Regions from separate parts of the Dorea sp. genome, predicted to be linked through region 1. Evidence: predicted binding sites of a transcription regulator. Region 1 holds the regulator's gene; the other holds the start of a gene.
The links. The regulator Rex, encoded in region 1, represses fermentation and respiration genes when NADH is low (regulators of the CRP and FNR family bind a similar motif). The targets are predictions, from matches to a motif close to ATTGTTAANTANTTAACAAT.
Positions count from the first base shown of each region.

Region 2: ACWJAF_RS06175 (glycerol dehydrogenase) is a predicted target of Rex. The motif match lies at 6,378-6,397, and genes of this name have one in related genera.

Region 1 covers NZ_CDRRQK010000002.1:14,644-23,939, forward strand. The annotation lists gene alr (alanine racemase) at 1-563, opposite strand, end outside; gene ACWJAF_RS01085 (NAD(P)H-hydrate dehydratase) at 569-2,068, opposite strand; gene ACWJAF_RS01090 (redox-sensing transcriptional repressor Rex) at 2,245-2,886, opposite strand; gene ACWJAF_RS01095 (ABC-F family ATP-binding cassette domain-containing protein) at 3,052-4,980, shown strand; gene ACWJAF_RS01100 (NADP-dependent isocitrate dehydrogenase) at 5,143-6,348, opposite strand; gene ACWJAF_RS01105 (GntR family transcriptional regulator) at 6,428-7,081, opposite strand; gene ACWJAF_RS01110 (2-isopropylmalate synthase) at 7,096-8,487, opposite strand; gene ilvA (threonine ammonia-lyase) at 8,748-9,296, opposite strand, start outside.
Region 2 covers NZ_CDRRQK010000009.1:89,562-98,857, reverse strand. The annotation lists gene ACWJAF_RS06210 (hypothetical protein) at 1-27, shown strand, start outside; gene ACWJAF_RS06205 (M24 family metallopeptidase) at 263-1,336, opposite strand; gene ACWJAF_RS06200 (dicarboxylate/amino acid:cation symporter) at 1,769-3,010, shown strand; gene ACWJAF_RS06195 (ketopantoate reductase family protein) at 3,382-4,269, shown strand; gene ACWJAF_RS06190 (cupin domain-containing protein) at 4,271-4,744, shown strand; gene ACWJAF_RS06185 (alpha/beta hydrolase) at 4,630-5,376, shown strand; gene ACWJAF_RS06180 (peptide deformylase) at 5,890-6,300, shown strand; gene ACWJAF_RS06175 (glycerol dehydrogenase) at 6,430-7,527, shown strand; gene ACWJAF_RS06170 (PhoH family protein) at 7,899-9,269, shown strand.

The DNA of each region.
Region 1 (9,296 bases):
CAGAGATATTTTTCGAGCTGTTCATTGGTAAATGTCTTATCTCCTTCATCTGCTTTTGAAAAATGTGTAAACATTCCTTCCATAACAATATTCGGAAGCTTACTGATCTTTGCGATCACATCTGCATTTTCTTTTGTAATCTGAAATCCAAGTCTTGACATTCCCGTATCCAGTTTGATATGTGCATAGACTTTACAATCCATCGCTGCCGCAAGTTCTGATACTTCTTTTGCCATCTCATAGCTGTAAAGTGTCATACGGACTTCATTACGCAACATAACTTCCCACTGATCCGGGAAAATGCACCCCAGCACCAGTACCGGCTTTTTCAGGCACGCATCTTTTAACAAAATAGCCTCATCCAGTGTCGCAACCGCATAACCCCAGATATAATCTTTTGCTTCCAGAAGTCTTGCGATCTGTACAGCACCGTGTCCATAACCATCCATCTTAATAACGGCCATGATCTGGGTACCTTCCTCGATATTCTTCTTCATCATCTCTATATTATATTCAACCGCATCCAAATCGACTCTGGCTAAAACTCTTGTATATTGTTTCACTGTTATTATTCCTCCAGTTCCATTAATGCTTTACTGATATATTCTATCAGATCTCTCGCCATTACACTATATACGCCTTTTTCAATTTTTGCAAGGTCACCGGACAATCCATGTACATAAGTACCAAGAGAAGCTGCTTCTTCCAGCTCTTTTCCCTGTGCCATAAATCCCGCAATGATACCTGCAAGCACATCACCGGATCCTGCTTTTGCCATAGCACAGTTACCTGTCTGATTTAACCGGATTCCTCTTTCTTCTCCTGCGATCAGCGTTCTGGAATCTTTTAACACACATACAATACGAAGTGTCTCCGCAAATTGTTTTAAGAACTCCACTCTGTCTTTTTTCAGATTTTCTACAGAATCTCCTGTTACTCTTGACATTTCCTTCATATGTGGTGTGATCACAAATCTTCTTCCTTCTATATGTCTTAAATAATTCTTATTATCTGCCAGAAGATTCAGCCCATCTGCATCAATCAGACATGGAACTCTTACATAATCAATCACTGTTTTTAATATTCTTTCTGCCGTTTTACTTTGTCCAAGTCCTGATCCGACACAGACTGCATCTGCCCACTCCAGTAACCGGATTACTTCTACCTGTTCAAAATCTTCATATGTCGTAATGATTGCTTCCGGAAGAAGTGTCTGAAGAATCGCCCTGTTGTCTTTTGCAGTATATATTCTCACAAGTCCGGCTCCTGCCATATATGCAGCATGCGCATTCAGATATGCGGCTCCTGCCATGCCCTTACTTCCTGCAATTATCAGTAGTTTTCCATAACTTCCTTTGTTAGAATCTTCTTCTCTTTTTGGAAGGAGCTTTCTGTAATCTTCTTTTTCATCACTTTTTACTATATCCGTATCATCCATCAGCGGCTGCGCAGAGATCCCGATATCCCAGACAACCGTTTTTCCGGCATATTTTCTTCCCTGTGCCAGTTCCAGTCCAAGCTTTTTGAACTGAAATGTGACCGTATAATCCGCCTCAAATGCACATCCAAGCACACATCCTGTTGTTGCAGATAATCCGGAAGGGATATCTACTGCAAACCTTACTGCATCCTGTGCATTCATCCATTCTATTACCTGTCTGTAAATTCCGTCCACATCACGGCTGAGACCGACACCGAATACCGCATCAATCACCAGACTGTAATGTCCGTCTTCCGGTATACAGTATCTGACTTTTCCGCCGCATGCCTCCAGTTTCCTGATCTGTTCTTTCGTTTCTTTCGTGCAATGCTCCGCATCTCCTACCAGAAATGCCTGTACTTTATAATCTTTTTCTAATAACATTCTCGCAATTGCGAATCCGTCCCCTCCGTTGTTTCCCGTTCCACATACGACACAGACATCCGAAAAATCCATTTTTTCCTGTTCCATTATCTGTATACATCCGTCTGCGGCACGTTCCATTAATTCCAGTGACGGAACACCTAACTTCTGAATGGTATATTGATCTGCAGATTTCATCTGCGCTGCATTTACCAAATACTGCATATCATCATCTCCCAACTGACATATTTACGCAACCTGAATCCTGATAATTTTGATAAAGGTACTTTGGTAATCTACAGAAGCCGCCACTGGCGGCTTCTGTAGAACACAAGTTGACAAAAGGACGTGTAAAAGTATATCCGCCTTACAGATTACTCTTACACGTCATTTTTATGTTTTTATTTATGATCTTCTTTGTAGCGGCTGATGTTATAAGACAGCTGCATCAGACTCTCTGATAAATGCACATTTTCAACCACAACATTATCTGGAAGGTTCAGATCTGTATGTGCAAAATTCCAGATAGCCCGCACACCGTTTTCCACCAGCATGTTTGCTACTTCAATTGCTTTTTCCTTCGGAATTGTAAGAACAGCAATATCTATATCATTGTTCTGTACAAATGTCTTCAGATCATCCATCATACGGATCGGCACACCACGGATCGATACGCCCTGAAGTCTTGGATTGACATCAAAAATCCCTCTCAGGATAAAACCACGGTTTTCAAAAGCTGCATAATTTGCCAGTGCCTGCCCAAGATTTCCGGCACCGATAATAATAATATTATGATCTTCTTCCAAACCTAATATCTTTCCAATCTCCGTATATAAATACTTTACATTATAACCATATCCCTGTTGTCCGAATCCTCCGAAGTTATTAAGATCCTGACGGATCTGAGATGCTGTTACTTTCATGCGCTTGCTCAGATCATTCGAAGAGATACGTTCTACACCATTTTCCAACAGTTCACCCAAATATCTGTAATACCTCGGCAGTCTTCTGATGACAGCACGAGAAATCTCTCTTTCTTCCAATATATTCACCCTTCCAATCTTAGTCTAGGATAATTATATAAAATTGAAAGATTATTGTCAAACTATTGTTGAATTTTATACAATTTCCGTTATAATAAAGTAGCATATGCAAATGCATTTTAGGAATACAGACAGAATAATGTATCCATATTTAGGAGGAAATTTATGATATTAGCATGTCACGGGATCCAGAAATCCTTTGGGGAACATCTCATTGTGAATGATGGATCTTTTCATATAGAGGATCATGAAAAAGCCGCTCTCGTCGGACCGAACGGAGCGGGAAAATCGACCCTTCTTAAGATGATCGTCGGTGAACTTGCACCGGACGGAGGGAATGTCATCCTCACAAAGGGGAAGACCTTAGGCTACCTGGCCCAGCATCAGGAAATGCAGAGTGGGAACACCATTTACGAAGAAGTAAAGACCGCAAAATCCGATATTATCGCGATGGAACGGCGTATCCGCGAGATCGAGATGGAATTAAAGCACCTATCCGGCGAAGCCTTAAATGACCGGTTAGAAACTTATAACCGCCTTACTGCGGCTTTCGAGCGCGAAAATGGTTATGCATATGAAAGCGAGATCACCGGTGTTTTAAAGGGGCTTGGTTTTACAGAAACTGATTTTACAAAACCCGTAGATACTCTTTCCGGAGGTCAGAAAACCCGTGTTTCCCTTGGCAAACTTCTGCTCACGAAACCGGATATTCTGCTTCTGGATGAGCCGACCAACCACCTGGATCTGAACTCCATCGCATGGCTGGAAACCTATCTTTTAAACTATCAGGGAGCCGTACTTATCGTCTCACATGACCGTTATTTTCTAAACAAAGTTGTGACAAAAGTTCTGGAAATCGAGCTTGGCACTCTTCGTACTTACATGGGAAATTACAGCGATTATGCTGCCAAGAAGCAGCAGCTCCGTGATATCCGTCTGAAAGAATACCTGAATCAGCAGCAAGAAATCAAGCATCAGGAAGCTGTCATCGAAAAGCTGCGTTCTTTCAACCGCGAAAAATCAATCAAGCGGGCAGAAAGTCGTGAAAAAATGCTTGAAAAGATGCAGACCATCGAAAAACCGGTGGAAGTCAATACCGACATCCATCTGAAACTTGAACCTTCCTGCGTCAGCGGTAACGACGTCTTAACCATCGAGCACTTATGCAAATCATTTCCGGGGCAGGAATTATTTACAGATATTAATCTGGAGATCAAACGTGGCGAGCATGTGGCTGTGATCGGTGATAACGGAACCGGTAAAACCACGCTCTTAAAAATATTGAACCATGTCATTGCAGCCGACTCCGGAACTTACACCCTTGGCTCCAATGTAAAAATCGGTTACTACGACCAGGAACATCATGTACTTCATATGGAAAAGACCATTTTTGATGAAATCTCTGATGATTACCCGGCACTTACCAATACAGAGATCCGCAATGTACTTGCTGCCTTCCTTTTCACAGGAGACGATGTATTCAAACAGATCAGCTCTTTGAGCGGTGGGGAACGAGGACGTGTTTCTCTTGCAAAGCTGATGCTTTCAGAGGCGAATTTCCTGATCCTCGATGAGCCGACCAACCACCTGGATATTGCATCAAAAGAAATTCTGGAAAATGCGCTGAATGATTATACCGGCACAGTACTTTACGTTTCACATGACCGTTATTTTATCAACCAGACTGCAACCCGTATTCTGGATCTTGTCAATCATACATTTGTCAACTACATTGGCAATTATGACTATTATCTGGAGAAAAAAGAAGAACTTACCACAGCCTATGCCGGCACTTCTGCTTCACCGGATCCGGACAGTACTTCTGAAAGATCTGTCTCTGAATCCAAGCTCAGCTGGCAGGAACAAAAAGAAGCCCAGGCAAAACTCAGGAAACGCCAAAACGAACTGAAAAAGACAGAAGAACGTATTGGCGAACTGGAAGAACGTGATGGAGAAATTGATTCTCTGATGGTACAGGAAGAAATCTTTACCAATTCTGTAAAATGTCAGGAACTTGCAAAAGAAAAAGCTGCCATTGCGGAAGAACTGGAAGAATTATACGAAAAATGGGAAGAACTTGCAGAAGAAGTTTAATTTTTCTAATCCTTTATCTGTTGTAGTTTCTTATAGCTGTGGCGGTAACCTTTAAGTTCTCTTACACACTTTTTAACAAAAAGGGAGTGTTGCAAAATAACTGTTTTCAGTTATCGAGCAATACTCCTTTTTTGTATGCCTAAATATCTTATTTTTTAATTTTTAAAGAGTTTCCAGTTTTTCTGCGATTGCTTTAATGAATCCCTCACTGTTAAGTACTGTTGGATTTTCGAGTGTAGTGATCAGTGCCAGGTCTTTTGTCATCTTTCCTTCTTCGATCGTATCAATCGTTGCTTTTTCAAGCTTATCGGCAAACGCCATTAATTCTTCATTTCCATCCAGCTCTCCACGTTTTCTGAGTGCTCCAGTCCATGCAAAGATCGTTGCTACAGAGTTTGTAGATGTCTCTTCCCCTTTCAGGTGCTTGTAATAATGTCTCTGTACCGTTCCATGTGCTGCTTCATATTCATAATTTCCATCCGGTGATACCAGAACTGATGTCATCATGGCAAGTGAACCAAATGCAGAAGATACCATATCACTCATAACATCTCCGTCATAATTCTTACATGCCCAGATATATCCACCTTCTGATTTCATAACACGTGCAACCGCATCATCGATCAATGTATAGAAATATGTAATTCCGGCTTCTTTAAACTTATCTGCATAGTCTTTGTCAAAGATTTCCTGGAAAATATCTTTAAATGTATGATCGTATTTTTTAGAAATGGTATCCTTTGTTGCAAACCACAGATCCTGTTTTGTATCTAACGCATAGTTAAAGCAGCTTCTTGCAAAACTTTCAATGGATCCACATAAGTTGTGCATTCCCTGCGCAACTCCCGGTCCTGCATAGTTATGAACCAGCTCTCTTGTCTCAGTTCCATCTTCTGCTGTATATACAAGCTCCACTTTTCCTGGTCCAGGAATTTTCATCTCTGTATTTTTATATACATCTCCATATGCATGTCTTGCGATCGTAATTGGCTTTTTCCAGTTCTTTACGCATGGTTCAATCCCTTTTACAACAATCGGTGCGCGGAATACTGTTCCATCAAGAATCGCACGGATTGTTCCATTCGGACTCTTCCACATTTCTTTCAGATCATATTCTGTCATACGTGCGGCATTTGGAGTGATGGTTGCACATTTTACTGCTACTTTATACTTCTTTGTTGCATTTGCTGCATCAATGGTTACCTGATCGTTTGTCTCATTTCTGTATTCCAGACCCAGATCATAATATTCGGTATTCAGTTCAATATATGGCTCCAGAAGATCCTCTTTGATCATCTTCCAGAGGATTCTTGTCATCTCATCTCCGTCCATCTCTACAATCGGTGTTGTCATCTTAATTTTTGCCATGGTAAAGTCTCCTTCCTAATCTATACAATTCTGTAATATTCTCCAATTACTCACCAGACTATCCGTCTGCTTCTGACGCTTATTCTTCCAAATGTAAATTTTCCATTACATGCCAAATATGTTCATTTGCCAGCTGTTCTGCTTTCTTTGCATCTTTTGCTTTTATTGCTTCCAGAATCCCTCTGTGTTCCTCGATGGATTTTTCTGCACGCTCCGGCGCTTCAATCGACATGGTTCTTGCCAGCTGTACGTATTTGTGAAAATCTGTCAATACATGTTCCAGTATTCTGCTGTTGGATGCTTCGTACAGGATCTTATGAAATTTTCCATCCATTTCTGACATCTGTTCAATCTGATTTGCGCCTTTTTTATGTAAATGAAATTCTGACAAAAGTATAACCTCTTCGAGTTCTTCGACCTGGGCATCTGTAATATACTTCGTCGCCCAGTTCGCACATAATCCTTCCAGCTGTGAACGTATTTTATAAATGTCTTTTACATCTTTTCTGGTTATCGCTGTTACATATGCTCCCTTATTCGGAATAATTGTAACCAGCCCTTCCAGTTCTAATTGCCTTAACGCTTCTCTGACCGGAGTTCTACTTACCCCAAGTTCTTCGCCGATCGTTACTTCACGCAATTCCTCATGATTTTTGTATACTCCATTCAGAATATCTTCCCTTAATCGTCTAAACACTCTTCCCCTCAGGGATCTGTCCTGATATTCTTCCATTTATAGCACCTCTGTTAAATCAAATCTATCCCAATTCTCTTACAGTTTTCATCAATGACCTTAATCAGCTCTTCATCTGTCAGAACTGTTACACGTCCTTCTTCATACTGTTCATCAACCCATTCTTTTACTGCTCCTACAAGCTCTGAATTCTTATCTACCTTCTTATCATCCGGAAGCTTAAAGTAAGTATTGATCCAATGTGCAATACCTGCAAGCCCTGATGTGTTGGAAATTGCCACAAGCGGTGGACGGTTCAGGAATTTTCCGGTATCAAATACATTGTAGATTTCTTCATTTTTAAGAAGACCATCTGCATGTATTCCTGCTCTTGTCACATTGAAGTTTCTTCCGACAAATGGTGTTCTGGACGGAATTTTATATCCGATTTCCTTTTCGTAATAATCTGCCATTTCTGTAATAACAGTCGTATCCATCCCATCTAATGTTCCACGAAGCTGTGCATATTCAAATACCATTGCTTCAAGTGGTGTATTTCCTGTTCGTTCTCCGATTCCAAATAACGAACAGTTTACTCCGCAAGCCCCGTACAGCCATGCTGTCGAAGAATTGCTGACCGCTTTGTAAAAATCATTATGTCCATGGAACTCGATCAGTTCACTTGGAACACCTGCATGAACACGAAGTCCATAGATAATACCCGGAATAGATCTTGGGATCACAGCTCCCGGATAGTTAACTCCATATCCCATGGTATCACAGACACGGATCTTAACCGGGATCTTATATTCATCCATCAGCTTCATAAGTTCCAGACAGAACGGAATTACAAATCCGTAGATATCCGAACGGGTGATGTCTTCCAGATGGCATCTTGGGCTGATGCCTGTCTCCAGACATTCTCTGACAACAGACAGATAATGTTCCATTGCCTCACGTCTGGTCATCTTTAATTTATAGAAAATGTGGTAGTCCGAACAGCTTACTAAAATACCGGTTTCTTTCATACCGATTTCTTTTACCAGTTCGAAATCTTTTTTACTTGCACGGATCCAGCTTGTTACCTCTGGGAATTTGTAATCTCTTTCCATACATTTGTATACGGCATCTCTGTCCTTTTTGCTGTAAAGGAAGAACTCACACTGTCTTACTTTTCCTTTCGGACCACCCAGACGATGGAAATAGTCATATAACGTTACAATCTGATCTGTACTATATGGAGCACGGGACTGCTGTCCATCTCTGAATGTCGTATCTGTAATCCATATCTCATCCGGCATACAATGTGGAACGATTCTGTCATTGAATGCGATCTTTGGAATCTCGTCATAATGGAACAGATTCCGGAATACATTCGGTGTCTGTACATCCACCAATGGATACATATGCTCTTCGAGTTGCAATAAGTTTGTATGTTCATTCAGGTATACTTTCCTGTTTTCCATTTCATCGCCTGCTTTCTAAATAGTTTTCTATAGTAAAGTACTAAACTCAACATGTATAATTGTATACAATGATACATGTGTTGTCAATACCATCTTGCATATTTATTCAAAAAAATTACGAGTATAATATTTTCCGTATATCATGCGGAAATATCATACTCGCAATTCTATCGTAACCGCGAAATGTTATCTTTATTTATTACTTTTTTAAATCGTCACATTCCAGGCAACTGCCAATGGCTGTTCTATAGATAAACTTTTTAATAAAGTTTTGCATTTACCTCTCTTGGACTGAATCCTTCATCCTGCAGCGCTTTCATAATCTCATGCTTATGCTCTGTTCCGAAAGCTTCCAGTGTAATACGCAGTTCCACTGCAGCATTACGGTTCGTGCTTACAAACTGGTTATGCTCCAGTTTGATTACGTTACCGTTTACTTTTGCAATGGTAGAAGCAACACGAACCAGTTCTCCCGGTTTATCCGGCAGAAGTACAGATACAGAGAAGATTCTGTCTCTCTGGATCAGACCATGTTGTACGATTGATGACATTGTGATCACATCCATGTTACCACCGCTTAAGATCGATACTACCTTCTTTCCTTTCAGATCCAGCTGTCTGAGTGCTGCAACCGTAAGAAGTCCTGAGTTCTCTACGATCATTTTATGATTCTCTACAATATCAAGGAATGCTCCGATCAGATCATCGTCTGCAACAGTTACAACTTCATCGATATTCTTTTCTGCATATGGGAAGATCTTTTCCCCAACACGTTTTACGGCTGTACCATCAGCAATTGTGTTGGCGCT
Region 2 (9,296 bases), on a different contig from region 1:
GAAACCATTTGCAGATCTGACAGATGAAATTTCTGAATTAAAAGAGTACTCCCATTATCATCTGGTATTTGTTCATGGGAATTGATAAGATCTATCCGACAGTCAGAAAAGAATTGGACGAGCGTAGAGAGAAAGCTGAGTAAGAGAAAGCAGAATAAGAAAATATAGAATAGAAAATGTGAACTTGAATGATAATTAGGAATAAGCCGGAAGATGTGATGTCTTCCGGCTTATTTTTAAAATTAATATGTAAGATTTAAAATTAACCAACAATACGGTATTTTTTATCTACAGCATTGAGAAGTTCATGTCCATCTTCTGTTACGAGAACAAGGTCTTCAACACGGACACCGTATTTACCTTCGATGTAGATACCAGGCTCGATAGAGAAGATCATGCCAGGCTCAGCTACATTTTTATTAATCGGACTTACATCACCATATTCATGGTCTTCCTGTCCGATGAAGTGTCCAAGACGGATTCTCCAGTACTCGCTGTATCCGGCCTCATCGATCAGATCTCTTGCCTGAGCATCGATATCGCAGAAACGCATACCAGGTTTGATCACAGCTTCTGCTTTCTCAACAGCTGTACGGACCAGATCATGGATAGCAGCCTGTTCATCATCTACACTCTTGCAGTAGAATGTTCTTGTCATATCTGAGCAATATCCTTTCCAGATACATCCCATATCGATCAGGACACATTCTCCGGCTTTCAGAGTTCTTGTCTCGCTTGGTGTATGATGCTGGTCAGCAGCGTTAGCGCCGAAGCATACGATGGTATCAAAGCTTACTCCGCTTGCTCCTTCTTTGAGGTATTCAGCGTCGATGAAGTCAGCAACTTCTTTCTCTGTCATACCTTCTTTGATGAAGTTTGCAACTCTCTCCATAACGGTATCATTGATAACAGATGCATGTTTCATGATCTCGATCTCTTCTGCATTCTTGACAGCACGAACACCGTCTACACAATCAGATCCCCAGATTGTCTTCATCTCAGGGCAACGCTCCTGAAGTGGGATGAGGAAACGTGCAGGCCATGTCTTATCGATACCAAGAGTGCTCTTTGTATCAATGTGCTCCATCAGAACACCGATCTGGTCATCCATGTCACTGAACCATACTTCTTCGAATCCTGTATTTGATACATAATACAGATAGTTCAGGAATAAAGTATGTTTTCCACTCGTTCTAAGTAACAGGGCATATAATCTTTCCCCAGGATTTACCATGATTCCTGTTAAGAAGCGGATGCTCAGTGGATCAGATACCAGTAACTGATCGATTCCTTTCTCGTTCATTTTTTCCAATACGCGTTCAATTCTTTCGTTCATCGTTAAAGTGCTCCTTCCTGTGCGTTTTGATAGAAAAATCTAATAGAATGATAGCACAGATTGGATAAAATAACCATGATTTCAGATAATGTTTTGGAATTTCAATATGTGATGCAACAGGAAAGGTGGATTTCACAAATTTGGAATATGAAGTATTGGCAGAAAGATATTATTGTCTGCATAATGAATGTGTGAACAGTAACATGCTGGAAGAAATTTCTTGTATATAATGGAAGAATATTTATTGAATTCAACATAGTGATGTGATAAAATAATAAAGAAATGGATGGGCATTACAATAAAGGGTAAGCTCTATTTTTTTGCAATTTTTAGTAATTGTAATCAACTGTAATTATTGTAATATTACAATGACATTGCAGTAAAGAAATGCTATTCAAAAGTAACAAAGGAATACGGAGGGTAAAATTTTTTATGAAGGAAAAGAAAAAGCTGTCACTTGCAGCGCAGATTTTTATTGCACTGGTTCTGGCAATCGTTGCCGGATTACTGATGCAGAAACATGCTGACTTTGCAGAGACATATATCAAACCATTCGGTACGATCTTTCTGAATCTGTTAAAATTCATTGTCGTTCCGATCGTACTGTTTTCGATCATGTGTGGTATCATTTCCATGAAGGATATCAAGAAAGTTGGATCGATTGGAGCAAAGACAGTTATTTATTATATGTGTACAACTGCATTTGCAATCACATTTGGTCTTATCGGAGCTAATGTGTTCAAGGGAGCATTTCCGAAGATTGCGACAACCGATCTGTCTTATGAGGCAGACCAGACAATATCACTGATGGATACAATTGTTAATATCTTTCCATCAAACTTTCTGTCACCAATGGTAGAAGCAAATATGCTTCAGGTGATTGTGATAGCACTCATTCTTGGGTTTGGAATTATTCTGCTTGGAGAAGGCGAAAGAAATGTAAGAATTGTTACAGCATGTAATGATCTGAATGATATATTTATGAAATGCATGGAGATGATCTTAAAATTATCTCCGATCGGTGTATTCTGCCTGTTAAGTCCGGTAATCGCAGCCAACGGCCCGGCCATTATCGGATCACTTGCAATGGTGCTTCTGGCAGCTTATGTATGTTATATCATTCATGCAGTTGTTGTATATTCTCTGGCGGTAAAAGCACTTGGCGGCATGAGCCCGGTGAAATTCTTCAAAGGAATGCTTCCTGCAATCATGTTTGCATTTTCAAGTTCTTCATCAGTGGGAACACTTCCAATTAATATGGAATGTGTAGAGAAGATGGGAGCTTCTAAAGAAGTATCCTCTTTTGTACTTCCACTTGGAGCAACCATCAATATGGATGGAACCGCAATCTATCAGGGCGTATGCGCAATCTTCATCGCATCATGTTACGGAATTCACCTGACATTTGCACAGATGCTTACAATGATTCTGACAGCAACACTTGCTTCCATCGGAACAGCGGGCGTTCCAGGAGCCGGTATGGTTATGCTTGCGATGGTACTTACATCAGTAGGACTTCCGGTAGACGGAATCGCACTCGTAGCCGGCGTAGACCGTATTTTTGATATGGGACGTACCGTGGTAAATATTACAGGAGATGCATCCTGCTGTATGATCGTTTCCAATCTGGAACGTAAGCGTGAAGTGAAAAAAGAACTTAGAAATGGATTATAAAAATATAATTAGATAAAAAGAATGTTTTACCTCCTTGCCGGATGAGTCCGGCAGGGAGGTTTTTTTGCTGCCATGCATTATATAAGAGCATAAAAATAGGACTGCATTGTTAGGGAGGAGTGCAGTCCTGAGGAAAAATTATGAAAAAGATTTACTTTGTGTTCCTTTGAACAATTCATAGTATAGGAGCAAATTGTGATGAAATGGTGATCAAAGTGGGGAGAAAGTGTTAAATGATGGGAATTAATAAATCCGGAGATTCATTTCTTATAATTGAATTCTGAAGATGTGGATGGTAGAATTACGACAGAATATATCATACAAGGGTTAGAGTGTAACATAGATAAAAAATTACGAAAGCAGGTGATTATATGCGAATCCTAATCTACGGCGCAGGCGTCATCGGAAGTCTCTACGCATCCAAATTCGCCAAAGCAGGAATGGATGTAACGATGTATGCCAAGGGACAACGACTAAAAGAATTACAGGAACACGGCTTATGGTACAGGGGTAAGACCGGAGCGCATAAGGTAGAAGTAAATGCAATCGGCGAGATAAAACCAGACGACAGATACCAGTTTGTGTTCCTGACAGTGGGTGAAAAGCAGGTAGAGGCAGCACTGGAAGAATTAAAAGAGAATACAAGTCCGAATATTGTAATGATGGCAAATACAGTACAGCCATACCGTAAATGGGAGAAGATCTGCGGAAAAGGCAGGATTCTTCCGGCATTTCCGGGAGTAAGCGGATGTATGGAAGGTGGAATCCTGGATGCACAGCTGTTGCCAAGGGCAATTCTTCCAACCACATTTGGAGAAATCGGTGGAAGAAGAAGTAACAGACAGGACGTGCTGGCTTACATATTTAAAAGAAGTCACATCCCATATCAGATTGTGCCGGAGATGCATCACTGGCAGGTATCTCATCTGGGTGTGATTGTGCCGATGGCAGATGCTTACCGTCTGAGTAAATGTCCGGAGAGAATATGTGCAGATGAAAAATGGATGACACTGACGGCTGTACGTATCAAGAAAAATCTGCGTTGGATTGATGAAAAGCGGATGCTATGTCCAAGTAAGTTATATGTGATCAAAAGTATGCCGACAGGTATGCTGGCAAATCTATTGAGCCGGACTTACCAGAGTGAATTGGGGCATCGGCTATTATATAAATATGTCATGAATTCGCCGGACCGGTTCCGGCAGCTGCATCAGGAATTGTATGGTTATATGAAGATGCATTCGAAGGAAAGAGAATAAGATGGCGGTTTTAGATAATTATAGAATGGAAGAGGTACTGCATGACCTGAGAATCCCGGCACAGATTCTTTTGCAGAATTTACCAAGTGAGGATACGTATGTCTCTCCGCACTGGCACAGGCATATAGAGATTAATCTTGTGCTGAGTGGAAATGTAGAATTTGTAATTGATGGACAGAAAAGAATCGTCGAAGCAGGGGAATTATGTATTATTAATAGTGGTGTGATTCATTCGGGAAGAGATACAGGGAAAAAAGAAAAGATAGAGCTGATCACGATACTTTGGGAATATGAGTTTTTTCTGAAGTACTGTAAAGATTTGACGATATCTGTTATGGAAATGATTCTAAGTGGCAGGTACTGGATGTCTATAGACCAAAGGATACAAAAGGACAGAAGCTTCCGGTTATTATCAGCTTTCACGGAGGTGGATGGGTATATGGTGACAAAGAACGCTATCAGTACTATTGTATGAGTCTTGTAAAAAGAGGATTTGCAGTTGTCAATTATACTTACCGGCTGGCACCAGAATATCAGTATCCGGCACCGTTGGAAGATACGAACAGGGTAGTAACCTGGGTGATGGAACATGCGGGAGAATATGACCTTGATACAGAGAATGTTTTTATGGTAGGAGATTCGGCAGGTGCGCAAGGACTTAGTTTATATGCAGCAATTTGTACGAATCCAGAATATGCGAAAGAGTATATGTTTAAAGTACCTGATGGCTTTACTCTGAAGGCAATTGCTTTGAATTGTGGACTGGCAAGTATCACAATCACAGAGGGAGAAGAAACGAGTGAATTAATGAAGGATTATCTCCCAGGACATGGAACAGAGAAAGAAAAGTGGCTGATGTCACCGGTATTACATATAACAGAGAATTATCCTCCGACATTTGTTATGACAGCAGAAGGTGATTTCCTGCGGGATGAGGCACCACAGTTGGTACAACGTCTGACAGAATGTAATGTAACAACATGCTATAGATTTTATAAATGGAACGAAAGACCGCTTGGACATGTATTTCATTACGATATGCGACTTGAGATGGCGGAAGTTTGTAATGATGATGAGTGTGCATTTTTTAAGAAATTTATTTCATAATTGTGGATGAAGAATGAAAAGATATCGTTTGAAAATCATAAGGATAAATGATAATTATAAGGATTCTGTTTAGAATCGGAAATATAGAAAAGGACATTTATGTTAAAGTAAAAGTTATGCATAAATGTCCTTTTATCGTATCTATAATGATTGCATTAAAATAGGACTGCATTGTTAGGGAGGAGTGCAGTCCTGAGGAAAAAAGTTATGAAAAAGATTTAATTTGTTTGTTCCTTTGAACAATTCCTAGTATAGAAGCAAATTGTGATGAAACAGTGATCAAATTTCGAAGAAATTGTTAATAAATGTGAATAGTATAGTTAGAAAGCGTTGGAAAATTCATTTTAGGAATTGCTGGCAAGGTGCTTCAACAATTGAAATACAAGAACACAAATGGTAAAATTACGACAGAATACATTTACTAAAGGAAAAGAGTTATGGGAAATTTACGGTTGCTCAAGTTTTCCAAAATGCAGATTTATTATGAATATAAAAGATGAGGGTGAAAAAATAATGATAAGACCAATTATGAAAGACATATTCTTTCTAAATCAAAAATCAGAACCGGCAACTGAATCCGATAAGCAGATAGCAATAGATCTTCTGGACACATTGAAAGCGCATGAAGAAGGCTGTGTTGGTATGGCAGCTAATATGATTGGGGTAAAAAAATGTATCATTGCTGTCAATATGGGATTCATGAATGTAGCAATGTTCAATCCAAAGATTGTAAAAAGATCCGGAAAATATGAGACAGAAGAAGGATGCCTGTCTTTGACTGGTGTGAGAAAATGTACCAGATATCAGGAAATAGAAGTGGAATATCAGGATATGAACTGGAAAAAGCAGCGTCAGAAATATACTGGATGGACGGCGCAGATTATTCAGCATGAGATTGATCATTGCAATGGGATTGTGATATAGAGATTGCGATAATTTTACCATAATATTTACCTCAATTTTATTGACACAATAGTATCAAAAGCATACAATAAAGCTAAATTGTTAATAAAATAACACAACGAAATATGAAGATTACAGGAGGTAAATATCATGGCAAAAATTTTATGTAGTCCAAGTAAATATGTACAAGGTGCAGGCGAGATGAAAAAGCTTGGGGAATACGCCCAGAAGTATGGAAAAAAAGCACTTGTACTGATCACAGAATCCGGATATAAACGTATCGGAGACGTTGTAAATACTGGATTTGAAGGCTACGAGATCACACCGGTATATGAGTATTTCAACAGAGAATGCAGCAAGAACGAGATCAACCGTCTGGTGGATATCATGAATGAAAAAGGCTGTGATGTCGTGATTGGTATCGGTGGTGGTAAGATCCTGGATACAGCGAAAGCAGTTGCTTATTATAAAGAAGCACCGGTTCTGATCTGCCCGACGATTGCATCTACAGATGCACCATGCAGCGCACTGTCAGTTATTTATACAGATGATGGAGTATTCGAAGAATATTTATTCCTTCCGGCTAACCCGAATATGGTTCTGATGGATACAGAGATTATTGCAAAATCACCGGTAAGACTTACCGTTTCCGGAATGGGTGATGCGCTGGCAACATATTTTGAAGCAAGAGCCTGTCAGGCAAGTGGGGCAACGACCTGTGCCGGAGGACAGGTTACACAGGCAGCAATCGCACTTGCAAAACTGTGCTTTGATACGTTGATGGCAGAAGGTGTAAAGGCAAAACTTGCGCTGGAAGCAGGTGCATGTACACCGGCAGTGGAAAAAGTCATCGAGGCAAATACCTTACTTAGCGGTATCGGATTCGAGAGCGGTGGACTTGCAGGAGCACATGCAATACATAATGGATTTACCGTACTGGATGAGTGCCATCATATGTACCATGGTGAGAAAGTTGCATTCGGAACGATCACACAGCTGGTTCTTGAGAATATTCCGGCAGAAGAACTGGAGGATATCATCGACTGGTGTATCGAACTGGGACTGCCTGTGACATTAAAAGAACTTGGTATCACAGAAGTTACAGATGAAAAACTGATGGCAGTTGCAACAGCAGCCTGTGCAGAGAACGACACACTTCACAATATGCCATTTGAAGTAACACCAGAGACCGTATGCGCAGCAATCAAGGCAGCAGATGCATATGGAAAATATTTTCTCGGAGAATAATTGTGTAAACATTAAAAAGCATATATGATTTGGAAAAATCAGAGAGAGTCGGAGCATAAAAATTAAAAATATTGGAATCGCCATGCGGTCGGAAGAAGCCGTCGTGGCAGATTCTCTGTATGAGATAAAAAGAGAAATACTTTTTGAAGCTGAGGATAGAGTACTGTTACAATCCCTGGCTTGAAAAGTATTTCTTTTTTTCTTGCTATTTTGGTTAAAAGAAAATATGGATAGCAGATACTGTAAATATTTCCAGTTAGGCTCAATGATAACTTAACGTCCTTTTTACAAAACCATCGAATAGATTCAATATTTTCATACTATACCTAAATATGTACAAAGAACAAAATCAGAAAGAGTGAGAATTATCTATGATCAAATCCTATGTTATTGATACTAATATATTAATCCAGGCTCCATATGCGTGTCAGTGTTTTGAAGAAAACCGGGTGATATTACCGCTGGTCGTGTTAGAAGAACTGGATGGACTTAAAAAAGCAGAAGGAGAAAAGGGCGCGAATGCAAGAAGGGCGATTCGTTTTCTTGAAAAACTGAGAACAAAAGGGGATCTTCTAAAAGGTGTCCAGATGGAAAATGGAGGAATCCTGAGAGTAGAAGCGAATTGTGTAAATGTAGAATTGCCAGAAAGCCTTCCGGAAGATAAGCCGGATAACAGGATACTAAAGGTTTGTAAAGGAATTACGGAAAAAGAAAAACCAGTTGTTCTTGTGACAAAGGATCTGGTTCTCAGACTGAAAGCGCAGATACTTGGGATTGAAGCACAGGATTTTAGTACAGAACAGGTGATTGAAGAAGGAGGACAATACAGTGGTAGAAAGGTTTGTTATGTAGCAGAAGATAAATTCAAAGATTTTAAGAAAAAAGGCGTACATCTGAAGGAACTATATTTGTCCGATGAAGATGGCAATCAGTATCAGCCGGAGCTTACAGAGAATGAATTTATTATATTAAAGGCGGATCAGTCGTTAAAAAAGACACATTTAGGAAGAGTGGAAGGAAAGAAAGTTGTTCCATTGGAATTCCGAAAGAGCCAACCGTATGGAATCAAGCCAAGAAATGCAGGACAGTATTTCCTTCAGGAGGCGTTGATGAAGTCTGCAGAGAAGGCACCACTTGTAATCGTAAAAGGAATGGCAGGTACGGCAAAGACATTTTATTCACTGGCTGTCGGATTGGAAAAAGTATTGAATAATCCAACAGGAGAATATAGAAGAATTCTGATTTGCAGACCGAATGCACAGTTTGACCAGGATATCGGGTTCCTGCCGGGAGATGAGCAGGAAAAGATATCACCGTTGATGCGTCCAATCGTAGATAATCTGGAACAGCTGATTGACTCCGACGAAGAAGAACGTTATCAGGATGAACAGGAATTGCAGGGAAAAATCGAAGAGATATTTGCCAGAGGTCTGATCCAGACAGAAGCGATGAATTTTATCAGAGGAAGATCATTTGTAAAGACATATCTGATCATAGATGAAGCACAGAATATGACACCGAATCAGGTGAAGGGAATTATAACAAGAGCAGGAAAAGGAACGAAGATAATTTTACTTGGTGATCCGAATCAGATAGACCGTCCGTTCCTGGATGAAAGAACCAATGGACTAAGCTATGCGTCAGAGTATATGAAAGGCAGCCCATTGTGTTATCAGATTACGATGTCGGCAGAGGAGTGTGAGCGTTCCGAACTTGCGATGGATGCAATACACAGATTGTAGACAGATAAAGTATTGGAAATAGGCTCT